Regions from separate parts of the Mesorhizobium sp. INR15 genome, predicted to be linked through region 1. Evidence: predicted binding sites of a transcription regulator. Region 1 holds the regulator's gene; each other region holds the start of a gene.
The links. Region 1 encodes PhoB, which activates phosphate uptake and scavenging genes when phosphate is short. Its sites were predicted from a motif close to TGTCATNNANCTGTCAT; they were not measured.

Region 1 (4,284 bases):
CCGCCCTTTCCGGTATCGTCACCGGCATATTGCTATCGATCGCCCGTATCTCCGGCGAAACGGCACCGCTGCTCTTCACGGCCCTCAACAACCAGTTCTGGAGCAGCAATCTCAACGCGCCGATGGCCAGCTTGCCTGTCACCATCTTCCAGTTTGCTCTCAGCCCCTACGAGGAATGGCAGCAACTGGCCTGGACCGGTGCACTCATCATCACATTGACGGTTCTCGCGCTTAGCATCTTTGCACGCAGCCTGACCGGACGCAGAGAGGACAAATGAGCCAGATGTTGTCTCCAGACATGACGATCGCAACCGAGGCAACCGCCAAGGCCAAGATCGAGGTCAAGAACCTCAACTTTTTCTACGGCCAGTCGAAGGCGCTGAAGAACATCACGCTGTCGCTGCCAGAGCGCAGCGTCACCGCCTTCATCGGACCGTCGGGCTGCGGAAAGTCGACGCTGCTGCGCGTCTTCAACCGTATCTATGAGCTCTACCCGAAGCAGACCGCCGAGGGCCAGGTGCTGCTCGATGGCCAGAACGTTCTTGACCGCTCGCAGGACCTCAACCTGTTGCGGACCAAGATCGGCATGGTGTTCCAGAAGCCAACACCGTTCCCAATGTCGATCTATGAGAATATCGCTTTCGGCGTCAGGCTCTATGAGAAGATCAGCAAGTCCGAGATGGACGGTCGCGTTGAACAGGCGCTGAAGCGTGCGGCGCTCTGGACCGAGGTCAAGGACAAGCTCAATGCCAGCGGCCTCAGCCTTTCCGGCGGCCAGCAGCAGCGGCTTTGCATTGCCCGCACCGTGGCGGTGAAGCCCGAAGTCATCCTGCTCGACGAGCCGGCTTCGGCTCTCGATCCGCTGTCGACCGCCAAGATCGAAGAGCTGATCGACGAGTTGCAAGCCGACTACACGATCGTCATCGTCACCCACAACATGCAGCAGGCAGCGCGCGTGTCGAAGCAGACAGCCTTCATGTACCTGGGCGAGCTGGTCGAATTCGACAAGACCGAGAAGATCTTCACGTCGCCCCGCGAGAAGCGCACTCAGGACTACATCACCGGCCGCTTCGGCTGAGTCTCAGGCATACGAGGACAAGATCATGGGCGAACATACAGTCGCTTCTTTCGACGAGGATCTCGGACAGATCAGCAGGCTCATCAGCGATATGGGCGATCTCGCCGGCGCGATGGTTGGCGGTGCAACCAAGGCGCTGCTGACCTCCGACAACGCGCTGGCGCAGCGCGTCGTTTCCGATGACGCCATCATGGACGCGCGCCAGCGCGAGCTCGACGACCGCGCCATCACGCTGATCGCCAAGCGGCAGCCGATGGCGGACGATCTTCGCCATGTCGTCGGCTCGATCCGCATGGCCGGCGATCTGGAACGCATCGGCGATCTGGCCAAGAACATCGCCAAGCGCGTCGGCACCGTCGGCCTCAGCGTCACGCCGCGCGACCTGTCGCACTCCATCGACGGAATGGCGCAGCTGGTGCTGATCCAGGTACAGGGCGTCATCGAGGAATACGCGGCGCGCGACGCGGCCGCCCTGGCGAAACTACGCGCCGACGATGAGCGCATCGACGTCAAGTACACCTCGGTGTTCCGCGAGCTCCTGACCTACATGATGGAAGATCCGCGCAACATCACCGCTTGCACGCATCTGCTGTTCTGCGCCAAGAATCTTGAGCGCATCGGCGACCACGTGACCAACATCGCTGAAAACGCGTACTATGTCCTGACCGGCACGCAGTTGCCCGCCAATCGTCCGAAGCAGGACGAGACGGCAATGACCGTGCCGGCGGCATGACAGGGGTGACCAGCCGATGATCGCGCCACGCATCATGGTGGTGGAGGACGAGGAGCCGCTAGGTGTGCTCCTCCGCTACAACCTTGAATCCGAGGGCTACCAGGTCGAAGTGGTAACGCGCGGCGATGAGGCCGAAATCCGGCTCCAGGAGAATGTTCCCGACCTTCTGGTGCTCGACTGGATGGTGCCGGCGGTTTCCGGCATCGAGCTCTGCCGCCGGCTAAGAATGCGTCCCGAGACGGAGCGGTTGCCCATCATCATGCTGACCGCGCGCGGCGAGGAAAGCGACCGTGTACGCGGTCTCTCCACCGGCGCCGACGACTATCTGGTCAAGCCGTTTTCCACGCCGGAATTCATGGCTCGGGTAAAAGCGCTGCTGCGCCGCGCCAAGCCGGAAGTCCTGTCCAGTGTGCTCAAGGTCGGCGACATCGTGCTCGATCGCGAATCGCACCGGGTCTACCGCAAGAAAAGCGAGATCCGGCTCGGGCCGACCGAGTTCCGTTTGCTCGAATTCATGATGCGTCATCCTGGCCGCGTGTTTTCGCGCAGCCAACTGCTCGACAATGTTTGGGGCGAGACGATCTATATCGACGAGCGCACGGTCGATGTGCATGTCGGCCGGCTGCGCAAGGCGGTCAACAATGGCCGCATGCCCGACGTCATCCGCACCATTCGCGGCGCGGGCTACGCCATCAGGGAAGACTGAAAGCCGGCAAATTCAGGCGACGTCCTTGCCGACGGATTCAGGCTTTGTTTGTGAGCCCGGCGCGAAAATCTCCTGGTCGACGAAGGTCAGCGCCCGCATGGCGCAGCCTTCGCGGATCAGCGGCAGCTCATTCGGCTCGGTGTCGAAGGAAATCGATTTCGAGTGCTGGCCACCGGCGGTCTGGGCTATGGCTTCGCGCAGCGCCGGTTCGATCAGGTCGAAGGCGGCGGCGCTGACGCCCACCATGGCGACAGGCGCCGGATCGATCAGCGCGAACAGGCTGCCGAGACCGAAGCCGAGCGCTTCACCGGCCTTGCGGTAAGCTTCGCGCTCCGGCCCATCGCTTTCGCGAGCCGATGCCGCCAGCGCCCGCATCTCCGCGTCGCTGACGTCGACCGGTTCGGCGTCCTCGCCCATTTGCCTGGCGTTGCGCCAGATGGCGTAGTTGCCGGCATAAGCCTCGACGCAGCCGCGCCGTCCGCAGCGGCAAAGCGCACCGTTCGGCCGATGGATCATGTGGCCGAACTCGCCGCCGGACGAATGGGTGCCGGTGAACAATTCGCCCTTCAGCACCAGGCCCATGCCGATGCCGTGCGACAGCAGGATGGCGATGAAGTCATCGCGGTAGCGCTCCGGGTTACGCCAGCGCAGCGCAACCGCCATCATATTGCAGTCGTTTTCCATGGTGGCGGGGATGCCGAATTCCTCTTCCAGGATGTCGGCGAAAGGGATGTTGGTCTGTGGTGTGATCGGCGACCACAGCAGCGCGCGGGCATGGGAATCGGTAATGCCCTGAATGGCCAGTGCGATGCGGGCGACGCTGTGGATATCGAGGTCCGGATCCTCGAGCCGGCGCCGCACGATGGCGACGCATTCGCCAATGAGCGCCTCGCGCGACATGGTCAGTGTGTCCAGCCGGCGCTGCTCCTCGGCGATCACCTGGCCGGCATAGTCGATGACGGCAACCGACAGGAAGTTCAGCGACAACACCACGGTCATCACGGCGGCGGCTTCCGGGTGGAGGCTGAGGCCAACCTGGGGGCGGCCGCGCTTCAGGGACACGGTCTCGCTTGGCTTGCTTTCCGTGAGAATGCCTTCGGCGATCAGGTCGGAGGAGATCGCCGAGATGGTCGAATGGCTGAGCCCGGTTGTGGCGGCGATTTCGGTGCGGGACGGCTGTCCTGCCCGGCGTACGGACGAAATAACCATCGCCCGGTTGCGCCGGCGCAAATCGTCGTGACGGATTCCGACCGACATTGTTCCTGCTTTCCTCCCCGCCGCCGCGACCTTTCGTGCAATCGAAGGCCGTCGGTGACACACTCCAAATACTGGCAGAACCCGGCAGTCCTGTCATATTATTTATTACGGGGCTCGAAAAAAATTACTCCGAACATCAGAAACCATCAGAATCGATGTTGACAGCGCTCTGACGTTGGACCAGTGTTTTTTCGAGGCTCGAAAAAATAGAGCCTTTGTGCCGGCCTTCGGGTCAGTTTGGTCGCGCCACACGCGGCGCAGGGAGGATAACATGAAAAGATTCACAGCCGCCATCCTGGCGGGTGCCGCCATGTCGCTGACGCTCGTGTCGGTCGCGCAGGCGAAGGACAAGGTCATCGGTGTCTCGTGGTCGAATTTCCAGGAAGAGCGCTGGAAGACCGATGAGGCGGCGATGAAGAAGGCCATCGAGGCCGCTGGCGACAAGTATATTTCCGCCGACGCGCAGTCCAATCCCGGCAAGCAGTTGACGGACGTGGAGAGCCTGATCTC
Region 2 (4,284 bases), 3.0 Mb from region 1:
CAGTATCTGCGGCTGCCAGCCATAGAGCCAGTCGAGATCGGCGGCGAGTTTTTCAGGCGAACGCATTTTCAGGAACAGGTTGCGAGCCATCGCCACCGGTCCGGCCGCATGCCAGGCGAGGCGGTTGACGACGCCGCGGCGGGCGGCCTGGGCGACACGCGACCGGCGGGACTGCTCCCAACTGGCGAGTGCGCCGGGGCGGTCAGCAGGGAAGGCGGCGACGAAGCCGGCAAGTGTCACCGCATCCTCGATCGCCATTGCCGCACCTTGCGCCGCGAACGGCGTCATCGCATGCGCCGCGTCACCGATCAGCGCGATGCCATCCTGTGCCGTCCACGGCTGCTTTGGATCGACCGTATGGATCGGCCACGCAGTCCACGGGCCAGCCAGTTCGACCAGCCGCATCAGCGCGGGCGACGCACCCCGTGCGGCGCTCGCCAGGATTTTCGCATCGGCATTGCCGGACCAGCCCTCGGCGATCCGCTCGCCCTTGGTGAAAGCGGCGAGATTGAAAGCAGCACCATTGCTGACGGGATAGGCGACCATATGGAAGCCTGGATGCAGGAAGGTGGTGACGCAATCGGCCGCACCGACAGCCGCGAAGGCGGTGCCGGCAACGCTGTCGGCGGGGATCGTGGCGCGCCAGGCCAGTTCGCCCGAAAACCTGCTCTGTGAGGCGGTTCCGCCAAACCCGCGCACCGATGACCAGACGCCATCTGCACCGACCAGCAGGAAGCCTTCGGTGTCGACGATCTTGCGGCCGATCCCGGCTCTCATCGTGACAACGAGTGAACCGGAGGCAACGCTGCTGACCTGCGCGCCGGTGTTGATGTGGATGCCCGGCATACCGGTGACGCGTGCCATCAGTGCGCTCTGCAAATCGGCGCGGTGAGCCACGAGATAGGGGGCCTGCCAGCGCGTTTCTGCTGCTTGCCCAAACGGCACGCGCGCCAGTTCGCGCAAGGTGCCTGCGTCCTTGAGCACGACGGCGTCAGGCCGCACGGCAGCCGGTAGCAGGTGATCGAGCACACCAAGTTGGCGCAGGATGCGCGTCGCGTTGGGAGAAAGTTGAATGCCGGCGCCTGCCGCTTCGAGTTGCTGGGCCTGCTCGAACACGTTCACCACATAGCCGCGCTCGGCGAAAGCAATGGCCGCGGTCAGTCCGGCGACGCCAGCCCCGGCGATAAATACCTGCCGGGAGCGCGTATCGTCCATGGCTAGTGGCGAATCAGGCTGCCTGATCGATATAGATGCACCCGGCCGGCAGCGTTTCGCTTGCCTTCAGCTTGGCTGAATAGCGGTAAAGCGTCGAGCAATAAGGGCATACCTTTTCATTGTCGTCACCCATGTCGAGAAACACATGCGGATGGTCGAAGGGCGGGTTGGCGCCGGTGCACATGAATTCCTTGACGCCGATGTCGATCGCCGGATGGCCCGCATCGTTCTGGAAATGGGGAATGGAACCGCCTGCCATCATCGTCTCCTTTAGCGCATTCTGCTCAGCGTTTGGATCATAACAGGTCTCTTTGCAAGTTCGATGAAATGAAACTGTCGCAAAAGCCTGTCAGAGGATAAGTTAAGCCGGTTAACCGGCTGGCGGTGCGGGAAGAGCAGGAACCATGAACGAACTGAAGCCGGTGCAGAGCGAATTCGTCCATACGCAAACGGCAAGTCCGGAAGGCAATCCGGATCGTTTCGTCAATCGCGAGTTCTCCTGGCTGCAATTCAATCGGCGCGTTCTCGAAGAATCGCTGAACCTCAATCATCCGCTCCTGGAGCGTGTCCGCTTCCTGTCGATCTCGGCCGCCAATCTCGACGAGTTCTTCATGGTGCGTGTCGCCGGTCTGGCCGGCCAGGTGCGCGAGGGGATCACGCTGAAAAGCCCTGACGGTCGTACCCCAGAGCAGCAACTCGAACAGCTTTTGCGCGAGGTCGAGCGGCTGCAGGAGGACCAGCAGAAGAGCCTGTCGGCGCTGACCGTGTTGCTCAACAAGGAAGGCATCGAGAGCATCACCCGTGATGCGCTGACCAAGGATGAAAAGGTCTGGCTTGAAGACCATTTCCAGGAGCAGGTCTTTCCGGTGCTGACACCGCTTTCGATCGACCCGGCCCATCCATTCCCGTTCATCCCAAATCTTGGTTTCTCGATGGCGCTGCAATTGCGCCACCGCAAGAACGGCGAGGAGATGAGCGCGCTGCTACGCCTCCCGGTGGCGCTTAAGCGCTTCATCCGCTTGCCGGACCGCAAGCACCACGTCCGCTTCATCCCGCTGGAAGAGGCCGTCGGGCTCTATATCGGCAAGCTGTTCCCCGGCTACGAGGTCAAGGGCTCCGGCACGTTCCGCATCATCCGCGACAGTGATATCGAGGTCGAGGAAGAGTCCGAGGATCTCGTGCGCCTGTTCGAGACGGCACTGAAGCGTCGGCGTCGGGGTTCGGTGATCCGCATCGAATTCGACATGCTAATGCCGGCGGAATTGCGCGAATTCGTCGCCGGCGAGCTTGGTGTATCGTCGAGCCGTATCAGTGTGCTGACCGGTCCGCTGGCGCTCAGTCAGATTTCCGAGATTGTCGCCGTTCCACGCGACGACCTGAAATTCGTTCCATACAATCCTCGCTTTCCCGAACGCATCCGCGAGCATGGCGGCGATTGTTTTGCTGCCATTCGCGAGAAGGACATCGTCGTCCATCACCCCTACGAATCGTTCGACGTGGTCGTACAGTTCCTGCGTCAGGCGATGGCTGATCCCGAAGTGGTGGCGATCAAGCAGACGCTCTATCGTACCTCTAACGACAGCCCGATCGTGCGCGCGCTGGTCGACGCGGCCGAGGCCGGCAAGTCTGTAACGGCGCTGGTCGAGCTCAAGGCGCGCTTCGATGAGGAGGCCAACATTCGCTGGGCGCGCGACCTTGAGCGCGCTGGCGTGCAAGTCGTGTTCGGCTTCCTTGAACTGAAGACCCATTCGAAAATGTCGCTGGTTGTGCGCCGCGAGGACGGCAAGCTGCGCAATTACGTGCATCTCGGCACCGGCAACTATCATCCGGTCACCGCGCGCATATATACCGACCTGTCCTTCTTCACCACCGATCCGACCATCGCCCGCGATGTCGCCCAGCTATTTAATTTCATCACTGGATACGCCGAGCCGACGGACGAGATGCGGCTGGCGATCTCACCGTTCACGCTCAGAAGCCGCATTCTGAAGCACATAGCCGATGAGGTTGCTCATGCGCGGGAGGGCCGCGCATCGCGCATCTGGATGAAGATGAACGCACTGGTCGACCCGATCATCATCGACGCGCTCTATGATGCCAGCCGCGCCGGCGTCGAGATCGATCTCGTCGTCCGTGGCATCTGCTGCTTGCGGCCGCAGGTGCCGGGCCTGTCTGAGAACATCCGCGTCAAATCGATTGTCGGCCGTTTCCTCGAACACAGCCGCATCTTTTGCTTTGGCAATGGTCACGGGCTGCCGTCGGATGAGGCGATCGTCTACATCTCTTCAGCCGATCTGATGCCGCGCAATCTCGACCGTCGTGTCGAGACCATGGTGCCGATTACCAATCCAACTGTGCATGAACAGATTCTGGGCCAGATCATGCTGGGCAACATCATGGACAACCAGCAAAGTTTCGACGTATTGGCAGATGGGACCTCCCGGCGCGTGGTGCTGGAAGAGGGCGAGGAACCGTTCAACGCGCAGGAATATTTCATGACCAATCCGAGCCTGTCCGGACGGGGTGATGCGCTGAAATCGCACGCGCCGAAACGCATCGCGCAGTTCAAGCGCCGCAAGAAGAACGCCTCGGCCTGATGCTGTCTGATTCCCAGGGCCGGCTGCAGGACCGCCGACCGCTGTCCATCATCGACATCGGATCGAACTCGATCCGCCTTGTCGTTTATGAGGGGCTGGCGCGCTCGCCGACCATGCTGTTCAACGAAAAGATGCTGGCCGGCCTCGGCCGCGGCATCGTGTCGACAGGCAAGCTCGATCCCGAGGCGGTGACGCGCTCGATGGAGGAGTTCCGGCGCTTCAGAGCGCTCTCCGAGCAGGCCGGCGCCGAGCACATGTATGTGCTGGCCACCGCCGCCGCGCGTGAGGCGATAAACGGTCCCGATTTCATCCGTCGCGCCGAGGATGTCCTCAAGACCGAGATCCGCGTTCTGACCGGCCGCCAGGAAGCGCATTATTCGGCGCTTGGTGTCATTTCCGGTTTCCACCCAGCCAATGGCATCGCCGGCGACCTTGGCGGCGGGAGTCTCGAGCTGGTCGATGTCAACGGCGA
Region 3 (4,284 bases), 2.0 Mb from region 1:
TTGCACCACGACAGAGGTGGTTACGCCGCCGCCAGTGGCCGCGGCGCCGCCTGGGCCTGCGCTTGGCGATACCGCGACAATGTATACCGCACGCACCGATGAGGGCTTTCAACTGCCGGCCATCCCGGTCGCCAAGCTCGATCCGAAATTCGTGCGCCAGATCGTGGCCGATCCGACCGGCGAAAAACCCGGCACGATCGTCGTCGATGTCTCGGAGCACTTCCTCTATCTGGTGCGCGATGGCGGCAAGGCCATTCGCTATGGCGTCAGCCTCGGCAAGGCCGGCTTCGGATGGACCGGCACCGCCGTGGTTCAGGCGCGGAAGAAGTGGCCGGTCTGGACGCCGCCGCCAGAAATGATCCAGCGCCGGCCTGAACTGGCGAAATTCAAGGACGGTATGCCGCCCGGTCCGCAGAGCCCGCTCGGCGCCCGCGCGCTCTATCTGTTCCGCGACGGCAAGGACACGATGTACCGGTTGCATGGCACGCCGGAGTGGGATTCCATCGGCAAGAACGCATCGTCCGGCTGCGTGCGTTTCATGAACCAGGACATCATCGACCTCTACAGCCGCGTCAACGGCCCGGCGCAGGTCTTTGTGCGCGCCAACCTGTCGCCCGCCGCCAAGATCACAGCTGTGTCGAACAGGATGGCCGAGCCGATCGATGCCGGCGTGCCAAAGGACGCGGAGATGCTGAAGTAGCCTTCACGCTCCTAACAGGCGGACGCGCCAAGCGCCCGCCTTTGCGGTGGTTGTTACTTCTTTGTCAGGCCCGGCAGCGTGACCTGGTAGACCAGGAACATGGTGTCGACATTGGCGCCGTCGTCGGCCTTGTAGGGCGCGCCGACCTGGAAACCATCCTGGGCGAGGAAGTCGTTGTCGTTGGCGACGAACAGGAAGTAGTCGTCGGGCAACTTCGGATCGAGCACGCTGACGGCCGACATGGCTTCCCACTTTTCCGACAGGTTGTTGTGGTCGTTCGGCGCGCCATTGTGCAGGCCGAAACGGCCGAGCTCGGCATTGTCGTTGATGTCGATGAACGGCGTCAGCTTGGCCGGCGTCACCGATGGGTCGATGACGCCCTTGGGCGCGACCGGCTTGTCGGCGGCATCGAAAGGTCCGCCGGCGATATCGGTCGCTGCCGATACATCGACGATGTTGATCTGGCGGTAGAGAGAGGCGTCACCCTTCACGCCCTGGCCGTTGCCGCTGTCGCGGGCGATCATCATGAAAGCCTTGTCCGACAGCGCCACGATCTCGCTCTGCGCGGCGACCTTGGTCTTGCCCTTGGCGTCCTTGAACACCGGCAGCGGCACGACATATTCGTGGGCCAGCTTGAGATGGCCGAGGTCGGACGCGTCATAGACCAGCGCCCTGGTGTTCTGGCGTGTCGAAGGCGAGTCACCGCCATCCTGCCGCGCTGCCGACTGCAGCACCGCGATCAGGAACTTGCCGTCCGGCGTCATCGCCATGCCTTCTAGGCCCTGGTTGTTCTGGCGGCCGGTCTCGGGATCCTTCGGATCCGGCTCGGCAGCGCCCGGGCCCGGATTGTCGGAGGCGAAATTCGCCGCGCCGTGGCGCATCGGCACAAGGGCGGCCGGCGGCTGGGTCGCCGACAGCAAGTGGCCGTCAGCCGAAAAGCGATAGATGTTGGGGCCGTATTCATCCGAGATGAACATCGAGCCGTCGGGCAGCCGCACGATCGCTTCGTTGTCGAGCGAAAGCTTGCCATTGTCGGCCTGCGGAAGAACAGGCATGTCGCCGCTTGCGGCGCGCACGCCGTTCAGCGGGTCAAGCCCTGTGGCGTCCGCGCCCTTGTCGTCGGTCAAAAGCATGGTCTCAGTCAGCGTGGCCTTGACGCCAGCCTGTTCCTGGCCGGCGGCGGGGGCGGCACCCGGTGCCACCGGTGCGAATTCGATGCCGATCGTGTTGAGGCGCGGGCGGTAGTCGGTGGTGCCGGCGACGTTGTAGCCGCGGTCCGGCAGCAGCCATAGCGAGCCTTTGTACGTTCCGGCGTCATGCTTCCAGCCGGCGGTGTCGATCGCCATGCCGGAGCCCGAGCCAAAGGTTTCGCCGAATTTGTCGCGCTGGGCAGCAGGGATGCGGCCGACGCCGACCAGGCCCTTGTTGACGAAGCTGGTGCCGCCAACGGTGACCGCGCTGTCAGCGAGCGCGGGCAGCGACATGGCGGAGGCCGCAAGTGCCGCTGCGACGAGCCTTAGCGAGAATGGACGAAGATATTTCATGACGATTTCCCTTTGATGGACAGGCGCGTGCCGGAACGGATCGACGAGATTGAGGATGTTGCCTTGGGAGCGGGCGGGCCGCCGCTTCGAAGGCCGTTCAAAAGCGGTCTAGGGTGCGAACATGATAGCCGCGTGACAGCAGACGAAGCTGCCCTTTCGAGCCTCTGGCCATAGATCGAAAACAGCCTTGTCAGGTGCTTTCGCAACGTACTGGACACTTATGTCTAGTACGTATATGTTGCCGGCATCTGACCAGCCGGGGAGGGGAAGCCTTGAAGTCGCACTACCGCGCAGTCGTCATCGGGGGAGGCGTGGTCGGCGCCTCGGTGCTCTACCATCTGGCGAGATTCGGCTGGAGCGATGTCGCGCTCATCGAGCGCTCGGAACTGACGGCCGGGTCGACCTGGCACGCGGCGGCCGGTTTCCATGCGCTCAACGCCGATCCCAATGTCGCGGCGCTACAGGATTACACCATAAGGCTCTACCGCGAGATCGAGGCTGAATCCGGCCAGAATGCCGGTCTGCATATGACCGGCGGCGTCAACATCGCCAGCGATCCGGCGCGTTGGGAATGGCTGAAATCGGCCTGGGCGGTGTTCCAGTCCGTCGGCATCGAGACGGCGCGGCTGGTGACGCCCGACGAGATCAAGGCGATCTGCCCGATCATCGACGTGACGGGCGTCCTTGGCGGCCTCCACGATTCCAACGAAGGCTATCTCGATCCTTACGGCACCACGCATGCCTATGCCGGCGCCGCGAAGAAACGCGGCGCCGATGTCATCTTGCGCAACCGCGTCGTCGCGTTGAAGGCTCGTGCCGATGGCCGCTGGGATGTCGTGACTGAGCAGGGCACGATCATTGCCGAGCATGTCGTCAACGCCGGTGGTCTCTGGGCCAAGCAGCTTGGCCGCATGGCCGGTGTGGACCTGCCGGTGACGCCGATGGAGCATCACTATCTCATCACCGAGGACATCCCGGAGGTCGCCGCGCTCGACAAGGAACTGGGGCTCGCGGTCGATCTCGACGGCTTTTCCTATCTCAGGCAGGAGCGCAAGGGCGTGCTGCTTGGCGTCTATGAGCAGAACCCGAAGCACTGGAACATGGATGGAGCGCCATGGGACTATGGCATCGAGCTGATCCCTGAGGACATCGACCGGATCAGCCCGGAACTGTCCAAGGCCTATGAGCGCTTTCCGTGCCTGGCCACCGCCGGCATCCGCAAATGGGTCAACGGCGCCTTCACCTTCACGCCCGACGGCAATCCGATTGTTGGGCCGGTGCGCGGCCTTAGGAATTATTGGGTCGCCTGTGGCGTCATGGCCGGCTTCAGCCAGGGTGGCGGCGTCGGCAAGTCATTGGCCGAATGGATGATCCATGGCGAGCCGCAAGCCGATATCTTCGGCATGGATATTGCCCGCTACGGCGCTTTTGCCGCCAACCGCGAATATCTCAAGCAGACGACACGCCAGTTCTATTCGCGCCGTTTCGTCATGACCTTCCCCAACGAGCGCCTTCCGGCTGGAAGGCCGCTGAAACGTCCCGGCGCCTATGACGGCATGAGCGCGGCGGGCTGCGAATGGACGGCGTCATGGGGGCTGGAAATCCCGGCCTATTTCGCGCCGCTGGGCTTTCGCGAGGAGACCGCGCTGAAACGCTCCAACGCCTTCGACATTGTCGGCGACGAAGCACGGCAGGTTCGCAGCGCGGCGGGTCTGGTCGATATCTCGGCCTACGCGCGGTATGCCATATCAGGGCCGGGCGCGGAGACATGGCTCGACCGGCTGCTGGCCTGCAAGCTGCCAAACGCGGGCCGGGCGAGGCTAGCGCCGATGCTGGGGCCAGATGGCCGGCTGAAGGGCGATCTCACTGTCATCAACTGGGGCGGCGGCGACTATTGGCTGATGGGCTCCTACTATCTCAGGGAGTTCCATATGCGGTGGTTCGAGAGCCATGCGGCGGCGGACGTCAGTGTCACCGATCTCTCCGACACGATGAGCGGATTCCTGCTGACCGGACCGAATGCGCGCAAGATCCTGGAGC

Region 2: GA829_RS25940 (RNA degradosome polyphosphate kinase) is a predicted target of PhoB. The motif match lies at 1,539-1,555, and genes of this name have one in related genera.
Region 3: GA829_RS17580 (esterase-like activity of phytase family protein) is a predicted target of PhoB. The motif match lies at 2,366-2,382, and genes of this name have one in related genera.

The regions. Positions count from the first base shown of each region.
Region 1 is NZ_CP045496.1:1,621,153-1,625,436, forward strand. Features, by position in the region: gene pstA (phosphate ABC transporter permease PstA) at 1-278, shown strand, start outside; gene pstB (phosphate ABC transporter ATP-binding protein PstB) at 275-1,078, shown strand; gene phoU (phosphate signaling complex protein PhoU) at 1,104-1,811, shown strand; gene phoB (phosphate regulon transcriptional regulator PhoB) at 1,828-2,517, shown strand; gene GA829_RS07865 (ROK family protein) at 2,530-3,774, opposite strand; gene xylF (D-xylose ABC transporter substrate-binding protein) at 4,046-4,284, shown strand, end outside.
Region 2 is NZ_CP045496.1:5,310,511-5,314,794, reverse strand. Features, by position in the region: gene GA829_RS25950 (FAD-dependent monooxygenase) at 1-1,215, opposite strand, end outside; gene GA829_RS25945 (zinc-finger domain-containing protein) at 1,229-1,474, opposite strand; gene GA829_RS25940 (RNA degradosome polyphosphate kinase) at 1,620-3,812, shown strand; gene ppx (exopolyphosphatase) at 3,812-4,284, shown strand, end outside.
Region 3 is NZ_CP045496.1:3,603,164-3,607,447, forward strand. Features, by position in the region: gene GA829_RS17575 (L,D-transpeptidase) at 1-700, shown strand, start outside; gene GA829_RS17580 (esterase-like activity of phytase family protein) at 754-2,244, opposite strand; gene GA829_RS17585 (GcvT family protein) at 2,517-4,284, shown strand, end outside.